DNA from 2 places in the Pseudarthrobacter sp. CC4 genome. Region 1 is predicted to be linked to the other one. Evidence: predicted binding sites of a transcription regulator. Region 1 holds the regulator's gene; the other holds the start of a gene.
What was found. The regulator LexA, encoded in region 1, represses DNA repair genes until DNA is damaged. The targets are predictions, from matches to a motif close to TCGAACANNTGTTCGA.

Region 1 (8,200 bases):
GGTGCCCGAAATCATCGTGCTCAACAAAGCCGACGCCGCTGATCCGTTCGTGGTGGAACGGCTCAAGCAGCGCGAGCCGCGGCACGTGGTGGTCTCGGCCCGCACGGGGGAAGGCATCGCCGAACTGCTGGAGGCAATCAGCGACGCCATTCCCCGGCCCGGCGTCAAGCTGGAACTGCTCATCCCGTATGAGCGCGGAGACCTGATCAGCAAGCTTCACGACTCCGACGCCGAGATCATCAGCGTCGACCACGTTGAAGCCGGCACCAGGGCCGTCGTGATGGTCCGGGAAGGCTTCGCGGCTGAACTGGAACCCTTCGTCAGCAATGACTGAGGCCGTGGCAGGAGAAGCCACGGAAACGGCCGGCGAGCAGTTCGTGATCGAACTGCTCGACCGGGCCGTGGCGGGCATGGGCGGGCAAAGCCGTGCCGGCCAGCATGAGATGGCCAGGCAGGTGGCCCGCGCCATCGAAACGGGGGACCACCTGCTGGTCCAGGCGGGGACCGGCACCGGCAAGTCCCTGGCGTACCTCATACCCCTCATCGCGCATGCATTGCAGAGCAACAAGCCCGCCCTGGTGTCAACGGCCACCCTGGCCCTCCAGACACAGATTGTGGGCAGGGACCTGCCCCGGCTCCTCAAGGCCATCACCCCCGCCCTGGACAGGCCGGTCAAAGTGGCCCTGGTCAAGGGCCGCTCCAACTACGTTTGCCGGCACAAGCTGGAGGGCGGCTTCCCCAGCGAGGAGCCGGCCGAAGGCCAGCTTTTCAGCCTGGGCGAGGACACCAGCGTCCCGCATTTCGCCGCAGCCGTGGGCGGCCCCTCGTCCCAGCTCGGCAAGGAGGTGGTGCGGCTGCGGGAGTGGGCGGAGAAGACCGCCACCGGCGACCGGGATGAACTGCTGCCGGGCGTCACGGACCGTGCCTGGCGGCAGGTTTCGGTGACGTCCATGGAGTGCCTGGGCTCCCAGAAGTGCCCCATGGCTGCGGAATGCTTCAGCGAACTGGCGCGCCAGGACGCTGCTGAAGCGGATGTTGTGGTCACCAACCATGCGATGCTCGCCGTCAGCGCGTTCGAAGGCCTGGCCGTCCTGCCCGAATATGACGTGGTGGTGGTGGATGAGGCCCATGAACTCCAGGACAGGGTTACCGGGGCGGTCTCCGGCCAGCTCTCGGTGGCCATGGTCCACGCCGCTGCCGCCGGTGCGCGGAAGCACACGGCCATCACCGTTGATGCGTTGAACGCCGCAGCCGCCAACTTGGAGCTTGCCCTGGCAGGCGTGCCGAACGGGCTGCTCCCGAACGGGCTCAATGATGAACAGCTGGACTGCGTGGACCAGCTGCGGGACGCCTGCCGGGCTGCCCTCTCGGATTCAAAGGGGGACAGCAGCGCCACGGCCGACGGCGGCAGGCAGCTCGCGCGGTCGCGGCTGCTGCTCATCCTGGAACTTTGTGAACGGCTCCTGGCAGCCCGGGAGAACCGCGAAGTGGTGTGGTTTTCCCGTGCCAGTTCCTTTGACCCTGCACAGGGATTCTCCCCGCCGGACGAGACCGCTCCTGCGTTGATCAACATCGCGCCGCTGTCCGTTGCCGGGAGGCTGCGCGAAGGACTCTTCGCCGGCCACACGGTGGTGCTGACCTCCGCGACGCTGGCCATCGGTTCCGCGTTTGAACCTGCCGCGGGCGGACTGGGCCTGGTGGGTGACGGCGCCCCGAGCTGGACAGGCGTGGACGTGGGATCACCCTTCGACTACCCAAAGCAGGGCATCCTCTACGTGGCCGGGCACCTGCCGAAGCCCGGCAGGGGTGCTTCCCCGGAAGCACTGGACGAACTGGAAGCCCTGATCCGTGCTTCCGGTGGCGGGGCGCTGTGCTTGTTCTCGTCCCGGCGTGCGGCAGAGGAAGCGGCCGAGGCACTGCGCCCCAAGCTGGGGATGACCGTCCTCTGCCAGGGGGACTCCACCATGACCGGCCTGGTAAAGCAGTTCGCCGACGAGCCCGATACCTGCCTGTTCGGGACCATGTCCCTTTGGCAGGGCGTGGACGTCCCCGGCGGCTCGTGCCGGCTTGTGGTGATAGACCGCATCCCGTTTCCGCGGCCGGACGATCCCCTCATGACGGCGCGCTCACGGGCAGTAGCCCAGGCAGGTGGAAACGGCTTTATGTCGGTTTCGGCCACCCACGCCGCGATCCGGCTCGCCCAGGGGGCAGGCCGGCTGATCCGTTCCACGGGCGACAGGGGAGTGGTGGCCGTGCTTGACTCCCGGCTTGCCACTGAGCGCTATGCAGGGTTCCTTCGCGGGGCCCTGCCGCCCTTCTGGTCCACAACAGACCGGAAGACGGCGATTGCCGCCCTGGAGCGGCTGGCCCGGGAAAACGCCTGAGGCCGTCTCGCTGCAGCGGGCGGAGTTTCCCTGCTACAGCGAGCGGAGTACCGACACAACCTTGCCCATGATGGTGGCGTGGTCCCCGAGGATGGGCTCGTACTGGGTGTTCTGCGGGAGCAGCCACGTGTGGCCGTCGCGCTGGCGGAATGTCTTGACGGTGGCTTCGTCATCCAGGAGCGCGGCCACGATATCCCCGTTGGCCGCATCCTGCTGGCGGCGGACCACAACCCAGTCGCCATCGCAGATGGCTGCATCCACCATCGAATCCCCGGCTACCCGAAGCATGAACAGTTCCCCCTGGCCCACCAGTTGCCTGGGGAGCGGCATCACGTCCTCCACCAGCTGGTCGGCAAGGATGGGGCCGCCTGCGGCGATCCGGCCCACCAGGGGAACCATCGCCGTGTCCAGGGCGGTGGGCAGTTCGGTGACAGTCGCTGCACCGGGTGAACGGACGGCGGACGCCTGGCTTGCCGGCTTTGCGGCTCCGCCGTCCAGGGTCAGCGGCATCAGGACTTCCATGGCCCGCGGCCGCTTGGGGTCGCGGCGGAGGTAGCCAAGCTTCTCCAGCTGGGAAAGCTGGTGCGTCACGCTCGAAAGGCTCGCCAGTCCCACGGTGTCGCCGATCTCCCGCATGGACGGCGGGTACCCGTTTTCGTTGACCGAGCGCTGGATGGTTTCGAGGATCTTCTTTTGCCGTGGAGTCAGGCCCTTGGCGGTCCTCTTCGGTTGCGCGGTTGCCCTGCCCCCGGCGGCTGCTGCTGCCATATTCGCCAATGCCTTTCGGTTCCGCCGGCCCTCTCCATGGCCATGCCCTGGAAGTTCCCGCCCCTAAATGTCAGACCCTGCTGATCGACTGTCCAGGTGGTTGTTCTTTGGTTCAAAGCTAGGCCAGCCGCATTGCTTTTTCAAACATTTGTTCTAGCGAGTCTCGACAATGTTCGTTGATAGGTGCTAAAACAGAGAAAGCAAAGTTCGAATATATGTTCTACTCATTGCCCTGGTCATTCGAAGACTACGCCGGAAAAGGTCCGGCCGGGGGCGGAGGGAAGGACGTCCGGGCAGCACAGTACGGTCCAGGAGGGCTCAGATCATGTCAGCTACATCTGTTTCGCGGGGTTCACGCCACCAGCTGCTTTCGGTGCAGCAAATCCTGTCCCAGGCGGACAATCGGCAGGCCGGACGGCCTGCGCCTCTTCCGCCCCTTCGCCTGACCCGTCGCGGTCGCATCGTGCTGATCGGCATTCCGCTGGTCCTGCTCGCTGCCCTGCTCCTTTCGCTGGCAGGCTTTTTCAATGCCCCGGCCAAGGCGTCGGAGTCTGCGACGGATCTTGCAACGACGCCCACTGTCACAGTCACGGTCCAGCCTGGCGAGTCACTGTGGGGCATTGCGGCCGGTGTCGCACCGGAGCGTGATCCGCGGGACGTTGTGGCGGACATCGTGCAGCTCAATAACCTCCCGGCCGGCGCGGTCTTCCCCGGCCAGCAATTGTTCGTGCCCGCAAGTTAGGACCCGGCATTTTGCCTCTCCAGGGGCGGCAGGGCGCGGCGCTCCGGGAGCGAACAGGAAACCGTCACATTTTCCGGTGTCCGGCCCGGGCACTAAACTGTTCAGGTGAATGACCAGCTAGAGCGCCTGAACCGGCTTCCCCTCCGCAGCAACCTCCGCGGGCTTACGCCCTATGGCGCGCCCCAGTTGGACGTTCCAATCCTCCTGAACGTGAATGAAAACACCCATGGGGTTCCGGCTGACGTCAGGGCGGCCATTAGCGCAGCGGTGTCAGAAGCGGCAGCAGGACTCAACAGATACCCGGACCGGGAATTCACCGACCTGCGGAAGGCGTTGGCGGAGTACCTGGGGCACGGGCTGGATGAATCCAACCTTTGGGCGGCCAACGGCTCCAACGAAGTCCTTCAGCAGATACTCCAGGCCTTTGGCGGCCCAGGACGTACAGCGCTCGGATTCCCTCCCACGTACTCCATGTATCCCCTGCTGGCCAGCGGAACGGACACCGAATACATTGTGGGCGAGCGTGCCGGCGATTACGGTCTCAGCGCCGAATCGGCCGCGCGGCAGGTCAAGGAGCTGCAGCCCAACATCGTCTTCCTGTGCTCACCCAACAACCCCACGGGAACCGGCCTCGGGCTGGACGTGGTGGAAGCCGTCTACGAGGCCGGCGAAGAAAGCCAGTCCATCGTCATCGTCGATGAGGCGTACCACGAGTTCGCGCATGACGGAACGCCCAGTGCGCTGACCCTGCTGCCAGGGCGGGAACGGCTGATCGTCTCAAGGACCATGAGCAAGGCGTTCGCCTTGGCCGGCGCCCGCCTCGGCTACATGGCGGCGGCCCCCGAAGTGGCCGACGCGCTGCGGCTCGTCCGTCTCCCGTACCACCTCTCCGCCATCACGCAGGCCACCGCCCTCGCCGCCCTCCGGCACCGGGAGGCGCTGATGGCGGATGTGGAGGACATCAAGAAACAGCGCGACCGCATTGTGTCCGAGCTGCTCAGGATGGGACTCAAGCCTGCCGCGTCAGACTCCAACTACGTGTTTTTCGGCGGCCTGGAGGACCCCCACCAGGTGTGGCAGGAACTGCTGGACGCCGGTGTCCTGGTCCGCGACGTAGGAATCCCCGGCCACCTCCGCGTCACAGCCGGAACTGAGACCGAAACCACAGCTTTCCTCACCTCCCTTGAAAGCATCCTTGCCCGCCAGGCCAAGCTTCCCGCCTAGACTGGAAGAACCGGCGCTGGACGCCCCGAACCACCCCTTCTGCCCAAAAGGACCCAAGCATGAGTACCACCGGATCGAATGTTGCTGCGGCCCGCACCGCGCGCATGGAACGTGCCACCAGTGAGTCCTCTGTGCTCGTGGAAATCAACCTTGACGGTACCGGCACCTCGGACATCGACACGTCGGTGCCGTTCTACGACCACATGCTCACGGCGCTCTGCAAGCACTCCCTGATCGACATGACCGTCAAAGCCACCGGTGACATCCACATCGATGTCCACCACACGGTGGAGGACGTAGCCATAACCTTCGGTGAAGTGCTGCGCACCGCCCTGGGGAACAAAGCCGGGATCCGCCGGTTCGGAGAAGCCACCGTTCCCCTGGACGAAGCGCTGGCGCACGCCGTCGTCGACGTGTCCGGGCGTCCCTACCTGGTGCACGGCGGCGAGCCTGCCGGCCAGGAGTACCACCTGATCGGCGGCCACTTCACCGGGTCGCTCACCCGCCACGTCTTCGAAGCAATCACCCTGCACGCCGGCATCTGCCTGCACATGAACGTCATCGCGGGCCGGGACCCCCACCACATCGTCGAAGCCCAGTTCAAGGCCTTCGCCCGGGCACTGCGCGCAGCAGTTGAACCCGATCCGCGCGTTGAAGGAATCCCCTCCACGAAGGGTGCGCTGTGAGCGGACAGGTCCTGAAGGACGGCGCCATCATCGATCCCTCGGCCTCCCGGAAACTCCCCTCGCCGGAAGGCAAGCCCACCGTCACGGTCCTGGACTACGGTTCCGGTAACGTCCGGTCCGCCGTGCGCGCCCTCGAACGCGCCGGCGCGGAAGTCATCCTGAGCTCCAAGCCCGAGGACGTCCTGAACGCCGACGGCCTGGTGGTTCCCGGTGTCGGCGCCTTCGAAACGGTGATGCGTGAGCTCAAAGCCGTCGACGGGATCCGCCTCATCGGCAGGCGGGTGGCAGGCGGCCGGCCGGTCCTGGGGATCTGCGTTGGCCTCCAGGTGCTCTTTGAGGCGGGCGTCGAACACGGCACGGAGGCGGAGGGCATCGGCGAATGGCCCGGCAAGGTTGAACTCCTGCCGGCTGGCGTGGTGCCGCACATGGGCTGGAACACCGTGAAGGTGCCTGAGGGATCCAAGCTGTTCGCCGGCGTCGAAAACGAGCGGTTCTACTTTGTGCACTCCTACGGGGTGCAGGAATGGAACTTCGATGTTGTGCAGCCGCGCATGGCTGCACCCCTGGTCACCTGGTCCGAGCACGGCGGACCATTCATAGCAGCGGTCGAAAACGGTCCGCTGTGCGCCACCCAGTTCCACCCGGAGAAGTCCGGCGACGCCGGCGCGCGGCTGCTCCGCAACTGGGTGCAGAACCTCAAGAAGCCGGCTCCGGGCGGCCCGGTCCCCGCCGGCGTCCCTTCAACGGAAGACGGCGCTCCAGCGGAAGACGGCGCCGCCTAGATGTGGTCCATCGTCCTGATGGGGCTGGCCGGCCTGCTGGTGGGCGGGGCCCTGTCCTTCAGGCAGCAGCACAAGCCGCTCTGGACCCAGATTTCGTTTTATGTTTTGGCGGGCATGTCGCTGCTCGCTGCCTACCTGCTGACGCTGCCGGGCAACTGACCGGCGGCTGGCCATACTGACCCCGACCCGAAGGATTGACATGACCACCGCAACCGACCTGCCGGTTCTTGAACTGCTGCCCGCCGTCGATGTCGTCAACGGCCAGGCCGTCCGGCTGGTCCAGGGGGAAGCGGGCAGTGAGACCAGCTACGGAACCCCGCTGGAGGCAGCGCTGAACTGGCAGCAGCAGGGTGCCGAATGGGTGCACCTCGTGGACCTGGACGCCGCTTTCGGGCGCGGCTCCAACGCGGAACTGCTCCGCGAAGTGGTGGGCCGGCTGGACATCAAGGTGGAACTTTCCGGCGGTCTCCGTGATGACGAAACCCTTGAAGCGGCCCTGGACCTTGGCGTTGCCCGTGTGAACCTGGGAACCGCCGCGCTGGAAAACCCCGAATGGACGCGCCGGGCAATCGAACGCTTTGGCGACAAGATCGCCGTCGGACTGGATGTTCGCGGCACCACGCTGTCCGGCCGGGGCTGGACAAAGGAAGGCGGGGACCTCTGGGACGTCCTGGGCCGCCTTGAGGAAGCCGGCTGCAGCCGCTACGTGGTCACAGACGTGACCAAGGACGGCACCCTGCAGGGACCCAATGTGGAACTCCTGCGCCAGATGGTGGAAAAGACCGGCAAGCCGGTGGTTGCTTCAGGCGGCATCTCCAGCCTCGACGACCTGCGCGTCCTGCGCTCGTTGGTTCCCTTGGGCGTCGAAGGCGCCATCGTGGGCAAGGCCCTTTACGCCGGGGCCTTTACGCTGCCCGAAGCGCTCGACGTCGCCGGCCGCCGCTAAACAGCCCGGCATGGCCAGCAACGCACCGGGCTCCCCGTCCCCGCGCCAGCTGCCGGGGCACATCGCTGCGGCGCTGGCGGGCGCCGGCGGCGCTGCGGACTCTGCAGGCCAGCCCTGGGCGGGCCGGAGCCTGGCCGGAGACGATGCCAAAATCCACAACTTCGAGAACGACGACGGAACCGCCAGCGATGCCTACCTCGCCGCAGTTGCGGCCTTGCGGGAAGGAACAGGGGATGAAGCCGGCGTGGTGGCTTCGCTGGCCACCGCCCGCGTGTTCATCCCCATCGTGGCCCGGCTCGCCGAGGAAGCGGAAGGATCGCACGGCTTGAACTCCGACAAACAGGCGGACATGGCCCTGGTTACCCTCAAGGCTGCCGACGGCAGGACAGCCATGCCGGCCTTCACCTCAACGGCGGCACTGGCCGCCTGGCACCCGGGGGCCAGGCCGGTTGCGGTGTACGCGGCACGTGCGGCGCTCTCCGCCGTCGCGGAGGGCGCAGAACTGCTGGTCCTCGATCCGGGCTCCGGGTTCACGTTCGTGGTGCGGCGGCCCGCGGTCTGGGCCCTGGCACAGCAGCACGGGTGGGTCCCGTCGTACAGGGACGAGGAGCTCGCGCAGGAGATGGGCCGGGCAGCCGCCGGTTTCCCCGCCGTCCGGAACCTCGAGC
Region 2 (8,200 bases), on a different contig from region 1:
GCGTCGCCAAGGATCACGCCGCAGGGATGCATGGAAATATGCCGGGGCAGCCTGTCAAGGCGTTCCGTCAGGTCCACCAGCAGATCAAGCTGCTGGTTTCCATCCAGGTCCCGCTGTTCCACCCGGCCGGCGAACTCCCGGAGCTCAGGTTTTTCCTGCAGCGCTTCACGGAAATTGCGGGCAGAAAAGCGCCACAACTGCTTGGCAATCTCCCCCACTTCGTCGCCGTCCATGCCCAGCGCCATGCCGGCGTCCCGCACTGCGCCCCTGGCCCGGTAGCCATTCTGCATGCTCATCAGGGTGACCCGCTCAGCACCAAAGCGCTCAAAAATCCGGTGGTAGACGTTGTGCCGCTCCGCGCTTTCAACGTCTATGTCAATATCCGGAAGGGTTGCCCGGTCCTGCGACAGGAAGCGTTCGAAAATCAGGTCATGCTGCAGGGGGTTCACCTGGCTGACGTCGATCAGGTAATTGACCAGGCTTGAGGCGCCGGATCCACGGGCTGCTGCCCGCACTCCCATTTCCTGGATCATGCGGGAGACCTCGGCAACTGTCAGGAAATAGGAGGAGAAGCCGAGGTTGCGGATGATGCCCAGTTCGTGATCGAGCCGGGAGCGCATCCTTTGTCCGGCAGTGCCGGTAATTCCCGGGAAGCGCCTGGTGATTCCAGCCTGGCACCGCTGGACCAGTTCAAGGTGCGGATCCTGGCTGATCCCGATGACTGAAGCTTCCGGCACCACGGGCTGCTTCCACCCCATGTCCGTGACCGGATCAATCCTGCAGAGGTCCGCCAGCGCCTCGGTCTGCGCCATCAGCTGCTTGAGGTCCGCTGCACCATAGCCTGCCGCAGAAATGATCTCCTTGCCCAGACGGAGCATCTCCGCGGAGGATTTAAGCCAGCCTTGGCCTGTTGGCTGCAGCAGGGGCTCTTCCGCGAGTTGCGGCAGGGATTTCAGGGTGCGGGCTGAGTCGAGCACATCCGCGGTGGGCGCTCCGTCTGCAGCGCAGTACCTTACGGCGTTTGTCAGGATTGCAGGAACATGATGCTCTTCTGCCAGCTTGAGCATGCGGACAGCATGGGCGGTACTCAAGGGCTTTCCGGGTGCGCTGAGCTGGGAAACTATCTCGGCAACCAAAGTGCCTGCGGGCATGGCGTCCAACCATTGCTTGAAGAGGGTGCGCGGACGAAGGTAGCGCCGCCCGCCCATGGCGCGGCCGACGTCGGAATCAGGCCCGACCAGGACAGTCAGCACCGGTTTCAGGGTTTGGGGATCGAGGGTTCGGGAGGCAAGTTCGGCCCTGGTCACGGCGGCTGGAACTGTTCCCCCGGATTTCCCGGAGGTGCGGGCATGGGCATCTGATATCAGCCTGCAGAGCGCGCGGTAGCCCGCCCCGTTGTTGTTGCCCCGGGCCAGCACCACCACCCTGCCGGCAAGCTGGGTGCGGTGATCGCCGTCGTCGTCAAATACCGCAAGGTCAACACCCACAATGGGATCGATGCCCGCTCCCATGCATGCCTTGAGGTGTTTGATGGTTCCGTACATGCCGTCACGGTCAGTGCATGCAAGGGCCGTTGCACCGTCAGCGGCGGCGGCCTGTGCCAGTTCCTCTGGCCAGGAGACGCCGTAGTGCGCACTGAAGGCAGTGGAGACGTGAAGATGGGTGAAGCTCATGCTGTCCTGGGCCGGAGTGCGTCATGGATGCGCAGCAGCCGCCAGCGGCCGCTTTGGATATGCCTGGTGAGGTCAAGCGTCAGGGTTTCTTCCGGCCCCTGGACCCCACGGACAGGGTGGTCAGGCCGCACCTGGACCCGCCAGATTTCGTGGTCCACCAGTCCGCGGCCGCTGCCAAGCGGAGCGCGGCTTTCTTCCGCCCACCATTGCCGGCGTTCGTACCAGCGCACCGGTTCAGCACAAACAGCATAGGAACGTCCTGCCCACAGCAGGCGCTGCGGTTCGCCGTCGGCGGTGCACTCGACGTCCACGGATTGGCTGAACATGCCCATGGCGCCTCCCGGATCTCATCTGGCTTATTCGAATACTTGTTCGAATAAGCCCAGTCTACCCCTGCCCTGAACGTGCGCAAAGAAGGTTCAGAGGAAGGACTGAGGAGAATGGCGCGCAAGGGTGGACGGACCGATCGACAGGGAGCAGGATGGTGCCATGAGCACCCAAGACGCACTTCTTAAGCAGGCAAGCATCTCAACCCAGGACTCCACCGTGGTGGCCACGTTCAATATAGACGGCACCATCCCGGCGTCCGGTGCTTACGTGGTAGGTCTGGTAGGGGCTACTCCGGACTATTCAACACAACGGCGGCTATGCATTGAGTTCATGAACGGGGAGGCGATTGCCTTTTATTCATTCAACCGTGAACAGGGAGTCGAAGAAGACTACGACCTGTCCGGTGTGACCCACTCCGACAGCACCATTACGGGCAGCTTTCCCCTGGCGGCCTTGAACGGCCTTGGCAAGGGGCATGTCATGTCAGCCTTCAGCGAGGCCGAGGGCAGGGAATTCCAGCACGGCGTCCCCGTGGAGGAACACCTCTAAACAAGGGCTTGCGGGCAGTTCAGCTGTTCCCTTTGTGGACCCGCATTTCCAGTTCGATGAAGCCGGAGATCATTGCCCGGTACGTGGACTCCACAATGTCCGGGTCGATGTCTTTTTTCTCGGCTGCCGAGCGGACATGCTCAATGATCCGTTCCACGCGCCCGGGCGCACGGACCTCGGCGTCATCACCCTTGAGGGTTCCGGCAATCCGGATCAGCCGTTCCCGGCGGGCGATGAGGGTGACAATCTGCTCATCCACCTCGTCGACAGCAATGCGGACCGCAGCGAGCTGTTCCTTGTCGGCCAAAGCATCTCGATCATTTCCTTGAATTGTCGCCATCGTCTGACAGTATCGAAGCATGCAGCCCAGAGTCGACTTCATCTCACTAGGTGTCCGCAGCGTTTCCGCCTCCCGCGCGTTCTATGTGGACGGCCTTGGCTGGCCGGTCCACCGTGAACTTGAGGGTGATGTTGTGTTCATCCAGGTGAACCACGGTTTGGTGCTGTCCCTGTGGGACGTCCGCCAGATGCAGGCTGACGCCGGCGTCAGTCCGCCCGGTCCGGTTCCCTGCATCACGCTTAGCCACAACCTTCCGTCCACTGAGGACGTGGACCGGGTCATGGAAGAAGCGGCCGCGGCGGGGGCTGCCATCATCGCGGAGCCCATCACCCAGCCGTGGGGCGGGTACAGCGGATACTTCGCCGATCCGGACGGCTTCCGGTGGGAGGTTGCCTACAACCCCGCCTGGAGAGTGGACGACGACGGCGCGGTCACCGTATAGCGCTTGCCGCGGGTCCGCGACGGACTACTAGAAGAGGGCCTCCACGGGCCGGATGAGTTCCGGCCCGTTGTTCCGGACGTTGCCGACTTCTTTTCCCACAGAGTCCACGTGCCAGTCCGCCGCCACGTCCTTGACCCCCGCCCGCACCAGGTCCACCAGGCCGGCGGCGTCGTCCGCGGCTGGGTCGAGCCATGCCCGCATCGTGGCTTTGTCCATCGGCAGCGGCACGCGGTCATGCAAGGCCGTCAGTTTTCCAAACACCGTTGACTCGCTGCCCGGCGGCGGGGTGTCAGTGGTCAGGATAGCCGTGGAGAGCATCCAGCCGCCCGGCTCCCCCGCCGGCCACGCGGGATCCTTCCACCACTCATAGAGCCCTGCGAAGACCAGGCCCTTACCCCCGTCCGGATGGACATAGTACGGCTGCTTCGACTTTCCCGGCCCCTGCTTCCATTCGTAGTATCCATCTGCCGGGACCGCACAGCGGCGCGACCTGGCGGCCTTGCGGAACGCCGGCTTCTCAAGCACGGACTCACTGCGTGCGTTGATCATCCGCGAGCCGATGCCCGGGTCCTTGGCCCAGGACGGGACCAGCCCCCACCGGGCAACATGGAGCTGGCGCACCTGCCTGGCAGCCGGCCCGTCATCCACCAGGCGTTCAAGGACGATGGGAACGCCGTCCGTCGGGGCGACATTCCACGACGGAGGAATGTTCACCTCGTCCTCCAGCTCGGCGTCGAACTCGGCCAGGAGGTCCCCCACGGCACGGGCCATGACATAGCGTCCACACATGGCTCCAGCATGCCACCGGCGCCAGATGGTGTCATCCGAAGGACATATGAACGGCCTGCGGCCTCTGTTGGCCGGGAATAGGCACCGCCGCGTTACCGTTGTCAGGAACGAAACCGTCAACGACACAGAGGAGAGCTCCGTGGACTTCACTCCCGACTCCGGCACCATCACCATGTTTTCCACTACCTGGTGCGGCTACTGCAACCGGCTGAAGAAGCAGCTGGATGCCCAGGGCATCGGCTACACCGAGATCAACATCGAGGAAGTGGAAGGCACTGCCGAACTCGTGGAGCAGCTTAACGGGGGCAACCGCACGGTACCCACCGTCCTCTTCCCGGACGGCACCGCGGCCACGAATCCGTCCGCAGCCGAGGTCAAGACCCGCCTCGCAGCCTAGGCGCTAACGCCATCGCGCGGGTCATGCCCCCAGGCTGCTGAAGGAAGCGGCCTTCAGGACGGCATGGCCCGCGTAGGCGGCAAGCAAGGCATTTTCCACCGCGGCAACGTCCACGCCAGGGACCAGGTCTTCGACCGCACCTGCCGTGGCGGGGTTCCAGTCCAGCCCCAGGGCGGCATAGCTGTCGGTCAGCACTTTGCGGATGGGCGCAGAGTTTTCCACCACAATGACGGAACTGAAGAGCCAGCCGCCGGCCACTACGCGTTGCGCCGTGCCCACCAGCTTCACCTGGTGGCCGCCGTCAGCCGGATCGGTTCCGTGCACGCTGAACTCGCCGGGGCAGTATTCGCCCGGAATCTCGCCCACGGCCGCCTGAACGCCGATGCTGCGCAGTACCTCGGCAAACAGCTCCCCAAAGTAACCGAACCTGGTTTTGGAGCCTGCGATGGCGTCGGCGTCCGGTTGAAGGTGGTCCACCACCAGGGTCCCCTCGTGGTAGGCGGCCGCCCGCCCCCCTGCCCGGCGGACCAGGGGCTCGAAGCCGTTGGCCCTGCACGCCCGGGCAGCCGCCTCAAAGCCCGGCAACCGGGTGTCACGCTGGCCGAAGGCAACGGTGGGCGCAGGCCGGTAAAGCCGGAGTGTGGGGCCAATGTCCCCCTTCTTCACCCGTGCCAGGAGTTCCAGGCCGAGCTCCAGGTCACGGCCCGCGCCCAGCGACTTTTCCTGCCGCACAACGGTTAGCGTGCGGGGCCCCGGGCCGTCGTCGTACATGTTGCTATGCTCCCCTATGGTCATATTGCAGTTCCTGGTGGTCGCCGCCGCCTTCGCGGCGATTGACGCCGTCTGGCTCAAGCTGATGAATCCCTTTTACCGCAGCCACATCGGCGAGCTGCTGGCGGATAAACCACACCTAGGTTACGCCGTCGCCTTCTATGTCATTTACATCGCCGGGATTGTGTTTTTTGCCCTCCGGCCTGCCCTCGACGGCGGCAGCTGGCTCACTGCCCTGGGTTACGGCGCGGCATTGGGCGCCTTCGCCTACGCCACCTACGACCTCACCAATGCCGCCACCCTGAAGGTGTGGCCGCTGCAGCTGATCGTGGTGGACATGCTGTGGGGCGCCGTACTCACGGGGCTGTCCACGGTTGCCGGCTGGCTTGTATTCCAGGGACGCGCCTGACGCTGACGCGGTCACGGACCGCGGCGGCCCGCCCACAGCCCGTGCAGCAGCGGGACCACGGACCCGGCCATGAGGACGCTGCCCAGGACAAGGTCGTCTGCCCGCACCACGGCGCCGGCAATGAGCAGGGCCGCAAAAACAAGGGCCGACGCCGACCGCCGGGCCCTGCGGTCCAGCCGGGCGAGCTGCCGCTCAATGCGGGGATTAGCCACCGCAAGCGACCCCTCCTCGAGGCGGCCGGCCAGTGCTTCCAGGCGTTTGGGCAGGCGCAGGGCGATCGCCGCGGCGTCGAGGGCCTGCTGGACCACGTCCTGCACGAGTTTGCCGCGCTCGTCCCGCAACAGCCGGGCCGCATACGGTTCCACCGAGTCCCACAGGTTGAAGCGTTCATCAAGCGAACTGCAGACACCGGACGTCAGTGACATCGCCCGGATAATCAGCAGGAAGTTCTCCGGGAACTGGAACGGCAAAGAGCGGATAACGTCACCGAATTCCACGCCGAAATCGCGGAACTCCTTGGGATCCACTTCACGAAGCTCGGCAAACCCCATCCCGCCGAAGCGGGCGAAGAGGTGCGTCATGGCCCTTTCCAGCTCCATGATGTCCGCCGACGGCGCCAGCACGCCGACGTCGTTGATCGCCGCCACCAGCCCCTTGCCGTCACGCGCGGCGGCCGCAATCAGCAGCTTCCTCAGCCCGCTGCGCGTGGAGTCGGTGACCTCGCCCATCATGCCGAAGTCGATGAACGTCAGTTTCCACGGATGTCCCCCCGAGCTGGCGGGAACCGGAGTGACGAAGATGTTGCCCGGATGCGGGTCCGCGTGGAAGAAGCCGGTGGTGAACAACTGGTCGAACATAACGGACGCGAACACCGGGGCCACTTCGGCCGGATCGATGCCGGCGGCGCGAAGGGCTCCGGCCTCCGTGATCTTGATGGCCGTGACATCTTCAAGGGTAAGGACGCGCCGGGTGGTCCGCTCCCACGCGACGCGCGGCACGCCGACCCTGTCATCAGCTGCAAACGCGGCCTCGAAGCGCTCGGCATTTGCCGCCTCGTGCAGGTAGTCGATCTCCTCGAAACTCGTCTGCGCGAACTCCTCGACCAGCGCCGGGACGTCCGCACGGCTGGAAACCAGGCGGATGCGGCTGAGCCACCCTCCCACCTTGCGCAGGGCCGCCAGGTCGACGTCGACAATCCCGTCGATGCCCGGACGCTGCACCTTCAGGACCACGTTGCTGAGCCCGGTGTCGGCGGCGTCGGCGGGCAGGAGGCGGGCACGGTGCGCCTGGCCCAGCGAGGCGGCCGCGACCGGCACCTCCTCGACGAAGGCGAACACCTGCTCAAGCCGGGCGCCCAGTTCCTTCTCCGCAAGGGCGCGGATCGCGGGAAACGGAACCGGAGGGACTTCGTCCTGCAGCCCCTCAAGCTCCCTGGTGATCTCGGGCGGAAGGACGTCAAGCCTGGAGGACAGGAACTGCCCCACCTTGATCATCAGGCCGCCCAGTTCCACTGCCATCAGGTGGAAGTTCCGGGCGAAGCCCTGCATTCTCTTCGAACGTGTCCGCCCGGCGATGCGGGCAAGTCCGATCCGCGGGAGGAAGAGCTCAAACCACCACGTCACAGCCAGGTTCCACGCGGCAAAGCGAAGGATGCGGCGGTAGCGGGCGCGGGTGCCTCCGGCGCCGGGTACCGGGGCGGGGCGGTCCCGGCGGACGAACGCCACCCGCGTCAGTCCTGGGCGAGGATCGAATAGATCCGGCGCCGCGCCTCATCGAGCACTGCCACGGCCTGCCGCACCTGCTCCGGTGAACCCGTGCGGCCAACCTGGGCTGCAGCCTGGGCCAATTCCACACCGGCCTTGGGCAGGGCCGTAAACCCGCCGGCCTGGGAACCCGCTGATTCCCAGGGGGCCGCCGCGGCATGGTCGTTGGCCACTTCCTCACGGCCGGCCTCTGTCAGCGAATAGATCTTGCGGCTGTTGGACTCTTCCGCGCGGATGGTGCCCTCGTCCGCTAGCAGCTGCAGCGTGGGGTAGACCGAGCCGGCGCTTGGCTTCCAGCTGCCGTTGCTGCGCTCCTCGATTTCACGGATGATCTGGTAGCCGTGCATGGGCCGCTCCGCCAGGAGGGCCAGCACGGCGGCGCGGACCTCGCCTTTGCCGGCGCGGGTTCCTGCGCGCTTTTCGAACCGGGAACGCAGTTCCTCGACGGCCTGCCACATGCCATCGATGTTGGTCCCGCCGAATCCGCCGGATTGATATGAACCACGCATGATGTTCTCCCTTGTGAATCCTGAACGATATACAACGATACTCAACGACACAGGCTCGGAGCTAGGGGCAGGGCAGATTTCATCCGCGCGCGGCTTCGGCCTCTGCGGCCGAAATCCGCGCGCAATGTCAGGTTCTGCGGATAGTGAGAATCTGCTCGGCACGCCCGAACGGACCCTGGAGGTCGTGCAGCACGGTGGATGTCAGGCCAATCCCGTCTCCGCCGAACG

Region 2: a site for LexA is predicted at 2,034-2,049, ahead of PV768_RS17175 (DUF6504 family protein). Genes of this name have one in related genera too.

What each region holds. Positions count from the first base shown of each region.
Region 1 is NZ_JARCCZ010000010.1:125,673-133,872, forward strand. It holds gene hflX (GTPase HflX) at 1-334, shown strand, start outside; gene PV768_RS08740 (ATP-dependent DNA helicase) at 327-2,384, shown strand; gene lexA (transcriptional repressor LexA) at 2,418-3,152, opposite strand; gene PV768_RS08750 (LysM peptidoglycan-binding domain-containing protein) at 3,478-3,894, shown strand; gene PV768_RS08755 (histidinol-phosphate transaminase) at 4,000-5,118, shown strand; gene hisB (imidazoleglycerol-phosphate dehydratase HisB) at 5,178-5,804, shown strand; gene hisH (imidazole glycerol phosphate synthase subunit HisH) at 5,801-6,586, shown strand; gene PV768_RS08770 (hypothetical protein) at 6,587-6,745, shown strand; gene priA (bifunctional 1-(5-phosphoribosyl)-5-((5-phosphoribosylamino)methylideneamino)imidazole-4-carboxamide isomerase/phosphoribosylanthranilate isomerase PriA) at 6,786-7,532, shown strand; gene PV768_RS08780 (SseB family protein) at 7,543-8,200, shown strand, end outside.
Region 2 is NZ_JARCCZ010000025.1:75,129-83,328, reverse strand. It holds gene PV768_RS17180 (DNA polymerase III subunit alpha) at 1-1,673, opposite strand, end outside; gene PV768_RS17175 (DUF6504 family protein) at 1,670-2,005, opposite strand; gene PV768_RS17170 (hypothetical protein) at 2,163-2,552, shown strand; gene PV768_RS17165 (chorismate mutase) at 2,572-2,892, opposite strand; gene PV768_RS17160 (VOC family protein) at 2,912-3,334, shown strand; gene PV768_RS17155 (SOS response-associated peptidase) at 3,362-4,123, opposite strand; gene PV768_RS17150 (mycoredoxin) at 4,263-4,520, shown strand; gene PV768_RS17145 (lipoate--protein ligase family protein) at 4,542-5,315, opposite strand; gene PV768_RS17140 (DUF2177 family protein) at 5,308-5,700, shown strand; gene PV768_RS17135 (ABC1 kinase family protein) at 5,712-7,424, opposite strand; gene PV768_RS17130 (PadR family transcriptional regulator) at 7,430-7,972, opposite strand; gene PV768_RS17125 (thioesterase family protein) at 8,100-8,200, opposite strand, start outside.